Regions from separate parts of the Shewanella sp. SP2S2-4 genome, predicted to be linked through region 1. Evidence: predicted binding sites of a transcription regulator. Region 1 holds the regulator's gene; the other holds the start of a gene.
The links. The regulator LexA, encoded in region 1, represses DNA repair genes until DNA is damaged. The targets are predictions, from matches to a motif close to TACTGTATNNNNATACAGTA.
Positions count from the first base shown of each region.

Region 2: the regulator LexA is predicted to act here: its motif matches at 3,216-3,235, upstream of dinB (DNA polymerase IV).

Region 1 is NZ_JAUOER010000007.1:57,977-66,123, reverse strand. Features, by position in the region: gene plsB (glycerol-3-phosphate 1-O-acyltransferase PlsB) at 1-1,783, opposite strand, end outside; gene lexA (transcriptional repressor LexA) at 1,944-2,564, shown strand; gene Q4Q54_RS07715 (cell division inhibitor SulA) at 2,561-3,073, shown strand; gene coxB (cytochrome c oxidase subunit II) at 3,476-5,032, shown strand; gene ctaD (cytochrome c oxidase subunit I) at 5,042-6,634, shown strand; gene Q4Q54_RS07700 (cytochrome c oxidase assembly protein) at 6,636-7,217, shown strand; gene Q4Q54_RS07695 (cytochrome c oxidase subunit 3) at 7,214-8,089, shown strand; gene Q4Q54_RS07690 (DUF2909 family protein) at 8,094-8,147, opposite strand, start outside.
Region 2 is NZ_JAUOER010000001.1:70,441-78,587, forward strand. Features, by position in the region: gene Q4Q54_RS00385 (DMT family transporter) at 148-1,080, opposite strand; gene Q4Q54_RS00390 (LysR family transcriptional regulator) at 1,173-2,072, shown strand; gene dinB (DNA polymerase IV) at 2,116-3,192, opposite strand; gene Q4Q54_RS00400 (methyl-accepting chemotaxis protein) at 3,382-5,385, opposite strand; gene bfr (bacterioferritin) at 5,682-6,149, opposite strand; gene bfr (bacterioferritin) at 6,159-6,632, opposite strand; gene nqrM ((Na+)-NQR maturation NqrM) at 6,894-7,118, opposite strand; gene Q4Q54_RS00420 (FAD:protein FMN transferase) at 7,130-8,147, opposite strand, start outside.

The DNA of each region.
Region 1 (8,147 bases):
AAGGATCGGCACAAACAACAAACTTATTCAGCTCTAAACCTTGCTGCACTAAATGCTTACCATCACCTTCGGCAACCGAAGTATAAGTAGTGTAAGGCACTTTTTTGAGTAGGGTCAGATACAGATCAAGCTGACGCTCCAGCAGACTGCGCTCTAAGGCATTTTGATCTGTGGCCAGCAACACTAAACTCGTCAAGGTCACCGAACTCGCCGCTGCAGCATCGTTAATATTTGTCATCACTCGATTCGCCAGCACGTTTACCGCTGGCGTTAACCAGCTTGGTTTTTGCTCAGGATCATCGGCCAACTCAGTACGCCAGTTTGGCGCGCGCTCATTTAAGAAGTTTTGCAGAGTAATCGGCTCGCCAAAGTTCACATACCCTTGGCCGAAATTACCAAGTTTGCGAATCGCACCAAACACCTGCCACACAGATTCTTTTTTCTTTTTCTTACCACTTAACTCTTTATGGTACGTCGCCACTTCCATCACATGGTCATAGCCTAAATACACAGGCACCAATGTTACCGGACGCTCGATACCGCGCAGCACGCTGTTCATCGTCATAGCAATCATGCCGGTTTTTGGCGCCAATAGACGACCGGTACGTGAGCGGCCGCCTTCGGAGAAGTATTCCACCGAATAACCTTTAGCAAACAGTTGGTCTAAATACTCACGGAATACTGCGGTATACAGCTTGTTGCCATTAAAACTACGGCGGATAAAGAAGGCACCACCGCGACGAAACATAGGTCCCGCGGGCCAGAAGTTGAGGTTAATACCAGCAGCAATGTGCGGCGGAACCATGCCTTGATAATACAAAATATACGATAACAGCAGGTAATCCATGTGGCTGCGATGGCAAGGTACATAAACGATCTCGTGACCATCATGGTGCAGCTGGCGAACTTGCTCGGCGCCTTTAATGTTGATCCCGCTGTAAAGCTTGTTCCACAACCAAGTTAAGAAACGCTCGGCAATACGCACTAAGCTATCTGAGTAATCGGCAGCAATTTCATCGAGATACTCAATAGCCGTCTCGCGCGCTTGGGTCTCAGAAATCTTTTTGTTGGCCGCTTCTTCTTGAATCGCTTTACGCAAGGACTCGGATTTGAGCAGCGAATGAAACAGTGCTTGGCGATTTGGCAGCACAGGCCCTGTCATCACCTTACGTTGACGGCGGAAATGCACCCGCGCGACCCGCGCTAATTTATGGGCAATCCCCATGTCAGTGCCGTGTTCGTCGGCCATGTATCGCAGAGATACCGCATTTGAAAACTGTACGAAGTTATGTCGACCTAAGAATAAAATCATCAAGCATTTGCGCAGCCAAGTCGGGTTTTCCCGCTCAAACACAGCCGCCTTCATAGTGTCGTCTTCTTTCCCTGGCGTGCGGCCCCAATACAGGCTCACGGGCACTAGTTGAATGTCTAATTCAGGGCGTTCCTTATGCACGGCCAACAAACGCATAAAGCATTCGAGGAAAGGCTCGTTACCGGCACGCTCACCAAACAGCGGCTTACGCCCTTGAAGGCAGACAACCCGAGGCGCAATCACACCATTTGCCACTAAAGGCTCATAGGGGCTCGGTAGTCCTAACTTAGCCGTTATTTCACTCAGGGCAGCGATGTCACTCAGCGATTCCGTTTTCATCACATAAGCAAGGGGTCTGGAGGCATCCAGATTCAGATCGGCAAAGGGATCCTGAGGCACAACAATAGTGTGCACTAAGTGTTTTTGGATCCAGCGTAATGATTTCAACCAAAGAGAGTCGTGTTTAGGCATTATTCTTATGCAATTAAGTACGTTTACTAGCCCGGTAGAATACCAGACTATGGGTAATATTCGCTAATTCTCTCCAACATAGCTAAAAAGTGGTTAATACTTGCGCTGCAAATAATACTGTATATACTAACAGTAACTGTATAGAAAAACAGGAAACACCATGAGACCTTTGACGCCACGCCAAGCTGAAATTTTAGAGCTAATTAAACGAAATATTGCCGATACTGGCATGCCACCCACACGGGCAGAAATCGCGACCCGTTTAGGTTTTAAGAGCGCCAATGCGGCTGAAGAGCATCTTAAAGCGTTGGCGAAAAAGGGCTGCATTGAGATCATGCCGGGCACTTCGCGGGGCATTCGCCTACCTGCGGAAGTCGAAGATTTAACTGAAACAGGTTTACCACTTATCGGTCAAGTGGCTGCTGGCGAACCTATTCTTGCCCAAGAACATGTCGAACAGTACTACCAAGTCGACCCGAGCATGTTCCATCCCGCCGCCGATTTCTTACTGCGGGTTAAAGGCGACAGCATGAAGAATATCGGCATTCTCGAAGGAGATTTGCTGGCAGTTCATAAAGTACAACAAGCTAGAAATGGTCAAGTGGTTGTCGCGAGAGTCGACGACGATGTCACTGTTAAACGTTTCGAAAAAAAAGGTAATGTAGTCTATCTACACGCCGAAAATGAAGACTATTCCCCGATTAAAGTGGATTTAGGCTATCAAAGTTTAACAATTGAAGGACTCGCCGTCGGTGTGATCCGTAATGGAGATTGGCTATGAACAAACTACTTGGCAATGCACCCCGCCACCCAGGCTTGTGGCTCGATGAAGTCCGTGATGCCGACTATGACTGGCACCATGCACCTATCGCCTGCATGCCAACGAAGACTCAAGGTCGCCAAGAATTAATCCATCTAAGCGCGCAACTCGCCCAGTTAAGCCAACAGGGCCGTTGGTTAGTGCTCATCAACCCGCCGAGTATTGGCTACAAACAAATGCTCGCCAATGCAGGCGTGCGTATGGACAGAGTCTTGCTGGTGCACGCTAAAGATGAAGTCGAAACCCTGTGGGCGATGGAAAAAGCCTTAACAAGTGGTACGTCCAGTGCAGTTATTACTTGGACCCAATCACTGGATGCACGCGATAATCGTCGCCTGCAAATCGTGGCTAAAAGTGCTCGCGCCATGGGCATAGTGCTTGAAGACGTAAACAGTCACTTACATGGCGACGTACGCATTGAGCAAGGCAATCTCTTCGGCCAACAATCTTTTTTTAGCGCTGTACATTAAATATTCATTTATTTTTTTACCTTGAAAGCCGCCTCGCCTATGAATGTGAGGCTTTTTTTTGGCAATTTTTCAGACAATTAGATAAATAAGTGATCTTGATCAATATTTAAACAGCAAGTATGGTTGATTTAGTCGGCGATGATATATCGCCGCCCGTGGCAAATAAATCGAGCCGTAATCGAGTTCAAAATGCCACTAAAAATAGAGAACAGATTTATTTCAGTCGTATGTGCCAGCGTGGCTAATACCAGCAGTAACAATACTTAATTAAAAGTAACAGCCGCCAACGCACGTTGAAGTCAAAAACGCTTTTTTGGGAACTGAAGAGTTTGCATAGAGTTGAGACTTACTGTGTTGCTCTTCTTTGTAGTTGCTATTCGCAATTGGCAGAGGAGAAGTCTTGTGAAGCAATTGTTGTATTGTTTACTCGTGGTGTTATTCGCACCACCGTTGGCCGCCGCGGACATGCGGTTCAACATGACCCCTGGCGTAACCGAGATCAGTGGCAAGGTTTATCACTTGCACATGACCATCTTGTATATCTGCTGCGCCATTGGCCTTGTGGTCTTTGGCGTGATGATTTACGCCATGATCAATCACAGAAAATCCAAAGGCGCTGTCGCGTCGCACTTTCACGAAAGCACTAAAGTTGAAATCGCTTGGACGATTCTGCCATTTATCATTTTGATCTTAATGGCGATTCCAGCGACAAAAACCTTAATTGCGATGGAAGATCCCAGCAATGCCGATCTCACAGTTAAAGTCACAGGTTCCCAATGGAAATGGCACTACAGCTATTTCGATCAGGACATTGATTTTTACAGCATACTCGCAACCCCTAGAGCACAAATCGACGGTACCGAAACCAAAGGGGAAAATTACCTTTTGGAGGTCGATAAGCCGCTCGTGCTACCGATAAATCGCAAAATCCGCTTTTTAATGACCTCAGAAGACGTCATTCATTCATGGTGGGTACCTGCTTTTGCCGTGAAGAAAGATGCTAATCCTGGGTTTATCAATGAGGCCTGGACTCGCATAGACAAACCCGGCATTTACCGTGGTCAATGCGCCGAGCTTTGCGGTAAAGACCATGGTTTTATGCCCATTGTAGTGCAAGCCCTACCCGAAGCCGAGTTTGAAGCTTGGGTAGCGGAGCAAAAACAAGCCGCAGGTGCTGCGGCCACCGCAGCTCAAGCCGCATTAGCACAGACCCTCAGTAAAGAAGAGCTTATGACCCAAGGTGAGCAAGTGTACCTCGGTCACTGCGCAGCCTGCCACCAGCCTAATGGCGAGGGGTTACAAGGCGTATTCCCACACCTCAAAGGCAGTCCGATAGCAACGGGACCGCTCAGCGGCCACCTTGAAATCGTGATTAACGGTAAAGCGGGTACCGCCATGCAAGCCTTTGGTAAGCAATTGACGGCACAAGAAATGGCCGCTGTGATTACCTATGAGCGTAATGCGTGGGGTAATAATACTGGCGATGCTGTGCAGGCCAAAGATGTTAATGAGCATATGAACGGCAGTACTGGCACACAGGCACCTGCTACCGCACCAGTCAACACGACCCCAACACCCGCACCTACAACTGAGCCCGCAGCCGTTGTCGACTCCGCAACCATAGTCGATCCGGCGAGCCTCCCCACTCTCACCCATGAGGCACTGATGGCCGAAGGTGAAACTGTCTACACCACCACTTGTGCGGCCTGCCATCAGTTGACGGGAACTGGCATACCACCCGCCTTCCCCGCCCTCGCTGGCAGTGCTATCGCCACTGGGCCCGTCGCCAATCATCTCGATATTGTGATGCACGGCAAAACAGGCACGGCTATGCAAGCATTTGGCAAACAACTCAGCCCACAGCAACTCGCAGCAGTCATTACCTATGAGCGCAATGCTTGGGGCAACAATACCGGCGATACAGTGCAACCTGCTGATATCGCAAGCCATGGACAGTAGGGGATTATGATGAGCACAACGACTCAAGATCAAACCGCAGCCCATGATGACCATCATCATGGTGCGCCAAAGGGCATCATGCGCTGGGTGCTAACCACCAACCATAAAGACATTGGTACTTTGTATTTATGGTTCAGCTTCATTATGTTTTTAACCGGTGGCGCTATGGCCATGGTGATCCGCGCTGAACTGTTTCAGCCCGGATTACAATTGGTCGAGCCCAACTTCTTTAACCAAATGACCACAGTCCATGGGCTGATCATGGTATTCGGCGCGGTAATGCCCGCCTTTACTGGGCTAGCAAACTGGCTGATCCCTATGATGATTGGTGCGCCCGATATGGCGCTGCCACGGATGAATAACTGGAGTTTTTGGATCTTACCCTTCGCCTTTACCATCCTACTCAGTTCGCTGTTTATGGAAGGCGGCGGACCTAACTTTGGTTGGACCTTCTACGCGCCACTGTCTACCACTTATAGTCCTGACAGCACGGCACTCTTCGTGTTCTCTATTCATATCATGGGGATAAGTTCGATCATGGGCGCAATCAACGTGATTGTAACCATAGTGAATTTACGTGCGCCCGGCATGACATGGATGAAGTTGCCGCTGTTTGTGTGGACTTGGCTTATCACTGCATTCCTGCTGATCGCTGTGATGCCCGTACTTGCGGGCGCTGTAACTATGGTGCTGACCGATAAGTTTTTCGGCACTAGCTTCTTCGACGCCGCGGGGGGTGGCGATCCTGTGATGTTCCAGCATATCTTCTGGTTCTTCGGCCACCCCGAAGTTTACATCATGATCTTGCCGTCCTTTGGTATCATCTCAGCCATAGTGCCCGCCTTCAGTCGCAAACCCTTATTTGGCTATGCATCAATGGTTTATGCAACTGCGAGTATTGCAATTCTGTCGTTCCTCGTGTGGGCACATCATATGTTCACTACAGGTATGCCAGTGTTTGCCGAGCTGTTTTTCATGTATTGCACTATGTTGATTGCGGTGCCAACGGGGGTGAAAGTATTTAACTGGGTGGCGACTATGTGGCGCGGCTCGCTCAGCTTCGAAACCCCTATGTTGTTCGCCGTGGCCTTTATCATACTCTTCACCATTGGCGGTTTTTCGGGGTTAATGCTCGCCATTACGCCCGCCGACTTCCAATACCACGACACCTATTTTGTGGTGGCGCATTTCCATTATGTGCTCGTAACTGGGGCGATTTTCTCCATCATGGCGGCGGCCTATTACTGGCTACCTAAGTGGACGGGGCATATGTACAACGAGCGACTGGGGCAATGGCACTTCTGGTGTTCGGTGATTTCGGTCAACGTACTGTTTTTCCCAATGCATTTCCTTGGGCTGGCGGGTATGCCAAGGCGTATTCCCGACTACTCGATTCAATTTGCCGATATTAATCAAATCGTCTCTATTGGTGGGTTTGCCTTCGGTTTATCGCAATTGATTTTCTTAGTACTAGTGATCAAGTGCATCCGTGGCGGCGAAAAAGCCCCCGCTAAACCTTGGGAAGGCAGTGAGGGTTTAGAGTGGACATTGCCAAGCCCAGCACCCTACCACTCCTTCACGACACCACCCGAGGTGAAATGAAATGACCAAACATAGCCAGCCAGAAAAACCTAAGTCAAATCGTAAACTCATCAGCCTATTAGTCATGGGTTGTATCGGTATGTTTGGCTTTGGGTTTGCGCTGGTGCCGCTATACGATGTGCTGTGTGAGAAGCTAGGGATTAACGGTAAAACCTCCAATACTGCCAGTAGTTATCAAGCGATAACCGTCGATACTAGCCGTATTGTCACCGTGGAATTTATCTCCCAAGTACAAACAGGTATGCCGTGGAAATTTGAGCCGCAAACCAAGCGGCTCGAAGTCCACCCCGGCGAGCTGATACACACAGCATTTTTGGCACGCAATGTGTCAGACAGAGCCACGGTTGGTCAGGCGATACCTTCAATATCACCCGGCCAAGGCGCTGCCTATTTTAATAAAACTGAATGTTTTTGCTTTAATCAACAGCACTTAGCGGCTTCGACCAGCGCAGAGTTGCCACTCATTTTCTTTGTGGATCCTCAGTTACCTGAGTCCATCCACACACTGACCCTCTCTTACACCCTCTACGACATTACCGACAAGCAGTTAGCGTCTGCCCTAGAGCAAGGAGCTGCAAAATGACTACAAAACATGAACCTTACTATGTCCCCGCCCAAAGCGCTTGGCCCATCATTGGTGCTATAGGGCTGTTTTTAATCGCCTTTGGTGCAGGAAGCTTTGTACAACAACTCAAATCGGGTGCCTCAGGTGGCGGCTATATACTGCTCGCAGGCATCGCCGTAATCCTCTTTATGCTAGTGGGTTGGTTTAGAACCGTGATCAACGAATCCATGACAGGACTCTATTCCCACCAAATGGATAGATCCTTTCGCCAAGGCATGAGCTGGTTTATTTTCTCCGAAGTGATGTTTTTCGCGGCATTTTTCGGTGCATTATTCTACGCCCGCATGGTCGCAGTGCCTTGGCTCGGCGGCGCCTCGAATAATGCCATGACCCACGCAGTGCTCTGGCCACAGTTCGAAGCCGTTTGGCCATTGATCACCACGCCTGATGGGACAAAAACCGAGGCTATGCCATGGACTGGTCTGCCATTAATCAACACTATTGTGCTGCTAACCTCTTCTGTCACCTTACATTTTGCCCATGTCAGCTTAGAAAAAGGCAAACGTTCCGCCATTACCCTCTGGCTCGGGATCACCATACTCTTAGGGATGGGTTTCCTTGCCTTACAGGCCGAAGAGTATATCCACGCCTATCAGGAAATGGGACTCACCTTAACCTCTGGGATTTATGGCAATACCTTCTTCCTGCTAACGGGTTTTCACGGCATGCACGTGACCCTAGGAACGGTATTCTTATTAGTGTTGTTTTTCAGAGTGTTGAAGGGGCACTTTAGCGCAGATAAGCATTTCGCCTTCCAAGCGGGGAGTTGGTATTGGCACTTTGTGGACGTGGTCTGGCTGTGTTTGTTTATTTTCGTCTACGTACTCTAAGGCTTTAGTAAGGCGTAGGATTGGGGCTGATTAATCCAGTCCCTAATGCCACCAGCAA
Region 2 (8,147 bases), on a different contig from region 1:
GAGAGTGAAAGTTTTTATATAAGTTACCTTTTGTAAATCAGTGATGTTTGAAAAGTCCCCTCTACCGAATAAGGGAGCATAAACCTGTCGCAGTGATGATCTGAATTCAGGTGCTCCCTTATATTTAAACAGCAAAGCTAGCATAGATTAGCAGCGCTTAACCACTAAGCCTCTTGCCGCGCGTAGGTTGACTAACATAGGTAACATCAACGCAAGGATTACTATCAGCATACCCACCAATTGAATTTCCGTTACCGCCTGCCCCATGGCTAACGCCGTTAATGCCGCAAAAACGGGCACGAGATTAAAAAAGACCGATGCCTTAGCGGGACCAAGCGCCTTAACGCCGTTAATCCAAAACAGATAACCGAGCACAGTGGCGAACAAACCTATGTAGAGCACGCTAGACAAAGCCGTCGTCGACAGTCCAATCAACTCCTGCCAAGGATGAAACTCACCTCGGCCAAGCCCAACCACGGACATAGACACACTGGCAGCTATCATACTCAGCAAGGTAAAGGGCAACACAGGCAACCAATGGCCGACCCATTGCGAACAAATGGTATAACCACTCCACGCCAACATGCCGGCGGCAATCATCACATCACCTTGGTTAAAACTAAAGTTGAGTAATTGCTGCACACTGCCGTTAGTGATCACTAGCAATACGCCCGCCAAACCGCCCACTAAGCTGAACACTTGTTGTCTGCTGAGCCATTCACGCTGTAATAGCGCATTGACAATTGAAGTCACCAGCGGGCTAAGCGCCATAATCAAGGCACCATTGGCGGCAGAGGTATGCTGCAGGCCATTAAATAACGCCAGATTTAAGCCGCCCACACCAATCACGCCTACTAGCGCTATGACAATATATTGCGCCAAACTCAATTTGGGCCAAGCCTGACGAGTAAAAGCGATATATAACGCTAGAGTCACAGCCGCAATGGTAAAACGCCAGAATACGAGGGATTCCCCTGACATCTCCTCCAGCACTCGCTTAGCAATGGGAAACACGCTGCCCCAGCTAAAAACGCAAATCAGTAGACAAACGAATGTCATGTAAGGTGTATGGGATTTCATCTCGGACTCTAGGGAGGTAATTGGGATTGAGCTTAGTTTATAAGTTTCATATATTATTAAAACCTACAAGATTGAGAGCTTAAATTCCAAATATGAAACTTAATTATTCCTTAGACGATATGCGCTTATTTTGGGTGGTGGCACAGCAAGGGAGTTTTAAGCTCGCGGCGCAACACTTAGGCATTCCACCTTCAACCTTAAGTCGTCGAATCAATCTGTTAGAACAATCATTAGGCCTGCGTTTACTGCACAGAGACGCCCATAGAGTCAACCTTACCGCCACAGGTCAGCGTTATCTCGAACGCTGCGGTCCGCTGTTTATCGAGTTAAACCAGGTATCTGGTGAGTTGCATGCGGATAAGCATCAAGCGGTTGGCAAACTGCGGATCTCGGCGCCCATCAATACAACCTATCGCTGGCTAGGTGAATCACTCAACGCCTTTCAAAAGCATTATCCCAATATCGACATCGATTTAAGCCTGTCGAACATGAATATCGATGTCAGTGAAAACGCCATCGATATCGCCTTTCGAGTGGGTGAACCTAAAGATCCCGATTGGATTGCAAGGCCGCTCACCACGATTAGCTTTGTGCTTTGCGCCAGCACATCGGCAACCCAGTGGCATACACTGCAATCCATAGAAGCACTCGAACAACATCCGGTTATCATCGCAAAGCCCACAAAAACGTGGCGTTTACAGCACAAAAGCACTGGGCAAGATTTCGAGTTTGAGCCGAGGGGAAACATCAAACTAGCCGTCGATGATATGGCGATCGCCAGTCAGGCTGTAGTGGCGGGACTCGGTATTGGACTATTGCCCATCAGCATGGCGAGTGAACAGATACAAAGCGGCAAGCTCGTTCAAATACTGCCAGAATGGCAAGGTATTCCGCGCACCGCCTACTTGATGTATCGCGATCGGGACAACTTACCCTTTCGGGTCAGACTGTTAATTGATTTTATGTTGGCAAATCCACCCGAGGCTTATTGAGCCATTCAGGGATGAGTCTGCGGCGTATCGACTCAGTAAACGCCTAGAGCGCTAAATCAAGCTGAGTCTGGGCATTTGGGATTTCGGGCACTGCGAGGATAGAATCGGCGAGTCCTACCGAAATACCTAATAGGCGAATGCCGCGGCCCTCTTGCCTTGCCATCGCCTGTGCGAGTAGATCATAAAACATCACAATCGAGACTTCATCGCTACGATGCTCGATAGTGGTTTGCTTGAAATCATTAAACTTGAGCTTGACCACTTGCTTGTGAATTTTGCGCTCTTTAGCGCTGCGGCTCAAACGTAGGGCTAATTCTTGGATCAATCCCGGCATCACTTGTTGGCACTGCTCTAGACTATAAATATCCTTCGCCAGCGTGGTTTCAACACCCACTGATTTACGCTCCCTATCGGCGGAAATGCCCCGCTCATCGATGCCTTGGGAACGCTCAATCAAGACGCCACCAAACTTGCCGAATCGCGCCAATAACTCAGGTTTAGAATAGGCTTGCACATCACCACAGGTATTGAGCCCGAGCGAGGAGAGCTTTTCGGCGGTGACTTTGCCGACACCGGGAATTTTACGCAGCGATAAGGTTTTAACAAAATCAGGAAGTGTCTCTGGAGTAATCACATATTGGCCGTTTGGCTTATTCAAATCCGAGGCAACCTTAGCCAAAAACTTCACCGGTGCTATGCCTGCCGAAGCGGTTAACCCAGTTTCGGCTAAGATATCGCTGCGAATGGCCTGCGCAATCAAGGTCGCCGAGCCCTTATATTGTTGGCACTCACTCACGTCTAAATAGGCTTCATCTAAAGAAAGCGGCTCAATCAATTGGGTATAGCGGGAGAAAATTTCACGAATTTGCAGCGACACATCTTTATAAACCTGCATCCGCCCAGGAACCAAAATGAGATTGGGACATAACTTAAAGGCATAGGCGGTCGCCATTGCTGAACGTACACCGAATTTACGTGCCTCGTAGCTGCAAGTGCTAATAACACCTCGACGATCGCTGCTGCCGCCCACAGCTAAAGGCTTGCCACGGTATTCGGGAAAGTCGCGCATTTCCACTGCCGCAAAATAGCAGTCCATATCGATGTGAATAATTTTTCGCACGTTGAATTCCTCCAACGCCAAAATACTGTATATAAAAACAGTAATCAAGTGTTCATCATCAATTTAGCGGGGATCGGGCGGGAAACCTAAAATTAAAAGGAGCCTAAGCTCCTTTTGTGAGTGCACTATGAGTGATGCCGTGATTGAGCTGATGGTCAGTGAGCAAATAGTTCACTGACCAACTTAGGCTTAAATCTTAAATTGGCCGATATTGCGTGTGAGCGCGCGGGTCATATCCTCAAACCCTTGCAAGCTTTGCGACAAGTCCTGACTCGAAAGCAAAGACTGATCCGACAACCCCCGCACATTATCGACATTGAGCGCCACTTCCTCGGCCGCCACGGCTTGCTGATCGATTGCTACGGTTATTTCAACCGTTTGCTGTTGGATTGACATAATCGCCGTCGCAATATCATTCAGTGCCGCTTCGACCTGAGTCGTTAGCTCTTGCCCCGCTTTCGCTTGCTCAACGCCCGATTCCATCACTTGCTCAGCCTGCAATGCACTCTGTTGCAAGGTTTGAATAATACCTTGAATGTTGGCGGTAGAATCTTGGGTACGGGATGCCAACGTGCGCACTTCGTCAGCCACGACAGCAAAACCGCGGCCTTGCTCACCCGCACGCGCCGCTTCAATCGCCGCATTCAATGCCAATAGATTGGTTTGCTCGGCAATATTACGGATCACACTCAAGACTTCACCGATTTGCTCTGAACTATTGCGTAAGTGTTTAATCACTTTCGCCGCGGCAATCACTTGCTCTGACAGCGCCTTCATCCCTTCGGTCGCACGGGAAACAATCTGTGTACCGTCGTGGGCTTGAGTTTGCGCCTTCTGGGCAAAATCATTGGCACGCTGGGCACTGACAGCCATTTCTTGACTCGTTTGCGCCATTTGCGTCGCGGCGGTGGCAACCGAATCTATCTGCTGCTTTTGCGATGAGACCGACGACACGGCTAAATCACAGATTTGCCGCGCATCAACAACGCCCGTGCCCACCTCTTGGGTTAAGCTGCGCGTATCCAACAACATGTGCTGCACTTTCTCGGCAAAGCGGTTAAAGGCATCGCCAAGTTTGCCTAACTCGTCTTCTCGATCCATTAGAATACGTTTTGATAAATCACTGTCACCTTCGGCGATATCTTCCATCGCATCCAATAACTTAGCTAATTGGCGTCTAAAGGGCAGCAACATCAACCATACTGTCACGCCCATTAGCAGCATGATACCTATGGCGACCATACTGGCATTCCAGAACGCGGCGGTTACTGGCGCTTCAATCACTTCGTGAGGCAACATAAAGGCTAAGTGCCACTTTTGTTTGGGATAATCGCCGCCCACAGTCACAAAGCTCACCCGCTGGGGAACGCCATTAAATGTAACATTAGCAAACCCTTGCGCTTCCCTTTGCATCTGTTGTCGTAATGCAGAAAATCCTGATGTGTCCTTAAACTGAGTATCCACTTGATTCGCCAAGGAGCCCGGCGGGAAACGCTCGGAAAAACCAGGGAAATACACTAGCTTGCCTTCGTCTGTCATTAAGAAAGCTTGGCCAAAATCACGGTATTTAATCGGTGCCAGCAGGGATTTACCAATGGTATCAATCAAGATATCCATGCCGCCAATGCCAATCAGCTCACCATTAGCCGCATAAACGGGGGTTTTAACCGTAGCAGAAATTGAACCATCGTTCGCATCGACCGCTGGATCGCCAACAAAGAGCCCGGCTTGATCGATCGCTTCCTGCCACCAAGGTCGTTTGTTGGTGTAGTAATCTGGATCGCCATCAAAACGGCCATTAAGGTCAAAGTACTCGAAGGTATTGGCCGAGCCAAAAAACACCGATTTAACATCACTATCGCGATCAGAGAAAGACTTAAAGTAACCAATAATGTCTTGGTACTGGCGATCAGCCGCGAGGTGACTGCCACGGGCGTGATACTGAGTAAACCACTTCACTAAACCCGGCTCGGCAAACACTGAATGGATCACTTGGCCCTTAGCAATAAAGTAACCGCTAATCTCATTGGCTTTTAAGGCAACTAACGCCGAAATATCCGCATCGACTTGCTTTCGCGTGTTATCACTTTCTTTCGTCACCAACAAAGCGGCGACTAAGGTAAGCAGTACAGCAAGCGCACCAACGATAGTCACCACTAACTGCAAACTTAGAGAACGTTTCATATATCCCATCAATCTTCCCGTCTGGCTGACCAACAACTTAACAATATGGCTCGCAAAAATAGTTTTACACGGTAACAATTTTTACCTGTTAACAACAGATGAAATCGCCATAAAAAACGTAAATAAGTATTTGTAAAGAAAGGATATTGAACGTATAACAGGATTCGCTAAATTTAAGGCGGATTGCAGAGGATGAGTTTGTAGAGGCAAAGTTTTACAGTCAGATAGACTATATAGGGATTCAAAAAATAGGAAGCGGTAGAAATAAGATCAGCGAGTTAGCCTCGCTGATCTTGATTTAGCGATTACATCTTAGTTTGCAGGTAGTTTTGCAGCCCGACACGGCCGATAAGTCCGAGTTGTTTTTCGAGCCAATACATGTGGTCCGACTCAGTATCGTCGAGTAACACTTCGAGGATTTCGCGGGTCTGGTAATCTTGCTTCTGCTCACACAGGGCAATCACTTGACGCAAATCGTCCGCTACCTTGTACTCGTAGGCGAGATCATTACGCAGCATCTCTTCCACATCTTTACCTATGTTCAACGCCTCACGGGCGGCAACATTAGGCGTTCCTTCGAGGAATAAAATACGCTGTACTAATTTGGCCGCATGGGCTTTTTCATCATCGGACTCATGGGCGATGCGCTCATAGAGTTCATTCAAGCCCCAATCTTCGTACATATGGGCATGGACAAAATATTGATCCATTGCCGAGAGTTCTCCCGTTAGGAGTCGATTTAACGCATCGATGACGTCTTTATCGCCTTTCATATCCCGCTCCTATTGGTCGCTAATTTGCGATTGTAGATAATTTTGAATCCCGGTTAGCGTAATGAGCTCTTGCTGCGACTCAAGCCAATCTAAGTGTTCTTCCTCGTCTTCAAGGATGTCTTCCAGCAGATCGCGGCTCACATAGTCTTGCTCGGCTTCACACAGGTTAATGGCATCACGCAGCAATGTCAGTTGCTCTTGCACCATGGCCAGATCGCAGTCGAGCATTTCTTGGCTATGTTCACCAATGCGAAGTTTCTCGAGTTGCTGCAAATTTGGCAGACCTTCCAAAAACAGCACGCGCTCGATGAGCTTATCGGCGTGCTTCATATCTTGGATAGATTTTTTATATTCGACGTGATTGAGTTTCTCTAAGCCCCAATGTTTAAACATGCGGGCATGGAGGAAATATTGATTGATGGCGGTCAACTCACAGGTAAGCACCCGATTCAGTTGCCCAACCACTTTAGGATGACCTTTCATAAGTTACTATCCTTGGTAAGCGTGAAAAAGATTGATCTAAATCAAGCTTCTAGCCTAGTACAATTTACCCATCAACTCAAATTATCTTTATATTTCACAAACTTAATGATGAAAAGCATTCTCATTCCTGCTTAGATTAACGCGCTATCTCCCTCATAACCCAAGGATAAATTTAATTGGATGGTATAGCTTGATAAGTTTCATGCAAAAAAATAGCCTCCAGATAGGAGGCTATTGTCGAAACTGGCGATTGAGAGAATATTAAATAATACGGTCTTTGGTTAACTTCTCACGGCGCGCTTCTTCAGCGGCCATACGACGTTTACGTTTGTCACAAGGGTCATCACAATCACACGCTTTTTCAATCCCTAGAACACCTAAACCGCCACAGCTTCCCTCGACGGCTTTGCGCTTGATGAGATAACCTATCGACATCAGCAAAAAGAACAGTAATAAAACTACAAATGCCGCGATAAAAGTGCTCATGTTAACTCCAACTACTTAAGGAAAGGCTTGAAGGCGTCACTGTAATAGACTTTAAATCCTTCGCCTTGCTTTTCAATTAGCATTATCGCCAAGTGTTCCTTCTTGGCAAGCTCCAATGATGCTTCTGTACCTAAAACCATCATAGCCGTCGCAAAACCATCGGCAGTCATGCAATTCTGATGCAATACGGTCACAGATGCTAGCTTATGATTGATTGGCAAACCGGTACGTGGATCAATTATATGGGTAAAACGTTGGCCGTCTTCCTCATAATAATTACGATAATCGCCCGAGGTCGCCATCGCCATAGTCCCTGGTGATATAACCTGCTGTACGGCTTCTGAGCCATCATCGGTCGGTTGCTCTATGGCAACGCGCCAAGAGCTACCATCGCCTTTAGCACCTTTAATGCTCAGCTCACCGCCAATTTCAACTAAATACCCAGTCGCGTGGTATTTATCGAGAATGGAAGCCACTTTATCAACCCCAAACCCTTTGGCGATTGATGACAGGTCTACGTACAAATGCGCGTTATGCTTACTTAAACGATGACCTTCTATCGAAAGCTCACTAATACCGGTTTTGGCTTTCGCCGCATCGATATCGGCCTGAGTCGGAACCTTAGTTGGGCGCTTATCAGGACCAAATCCCCACAGGTTAACTAAAGGACCTAAGGTAATATCAAGTGCCTTATCCGTCACTTGATATAAGCGTATTCCCTCTTGCACCACTTTGATGGTATCCGCTGAAACTTCAACGCTTTGCTCCAATGGCAATTGGTTGAAACGGGATAATTCTGAATTTGGGCGATACGTCGACATCTGGTCATTGACTAGCTCAAGGGCTAAATCAATTTCCGCTTGAAGTAATTGCGCCGTCGGCATCTGCTCATTCGGCACGACTTTAATGTGATAAGTCGTCCCCATAGTGCTGCCCGCTAATGAAATGACCTCGTTCTGCTTCGAGCAGGCTGAAACAAAAAAGGCCAGCCCTACGAGGACTAGCCAGTTAAATGAATGCTTTAAAACT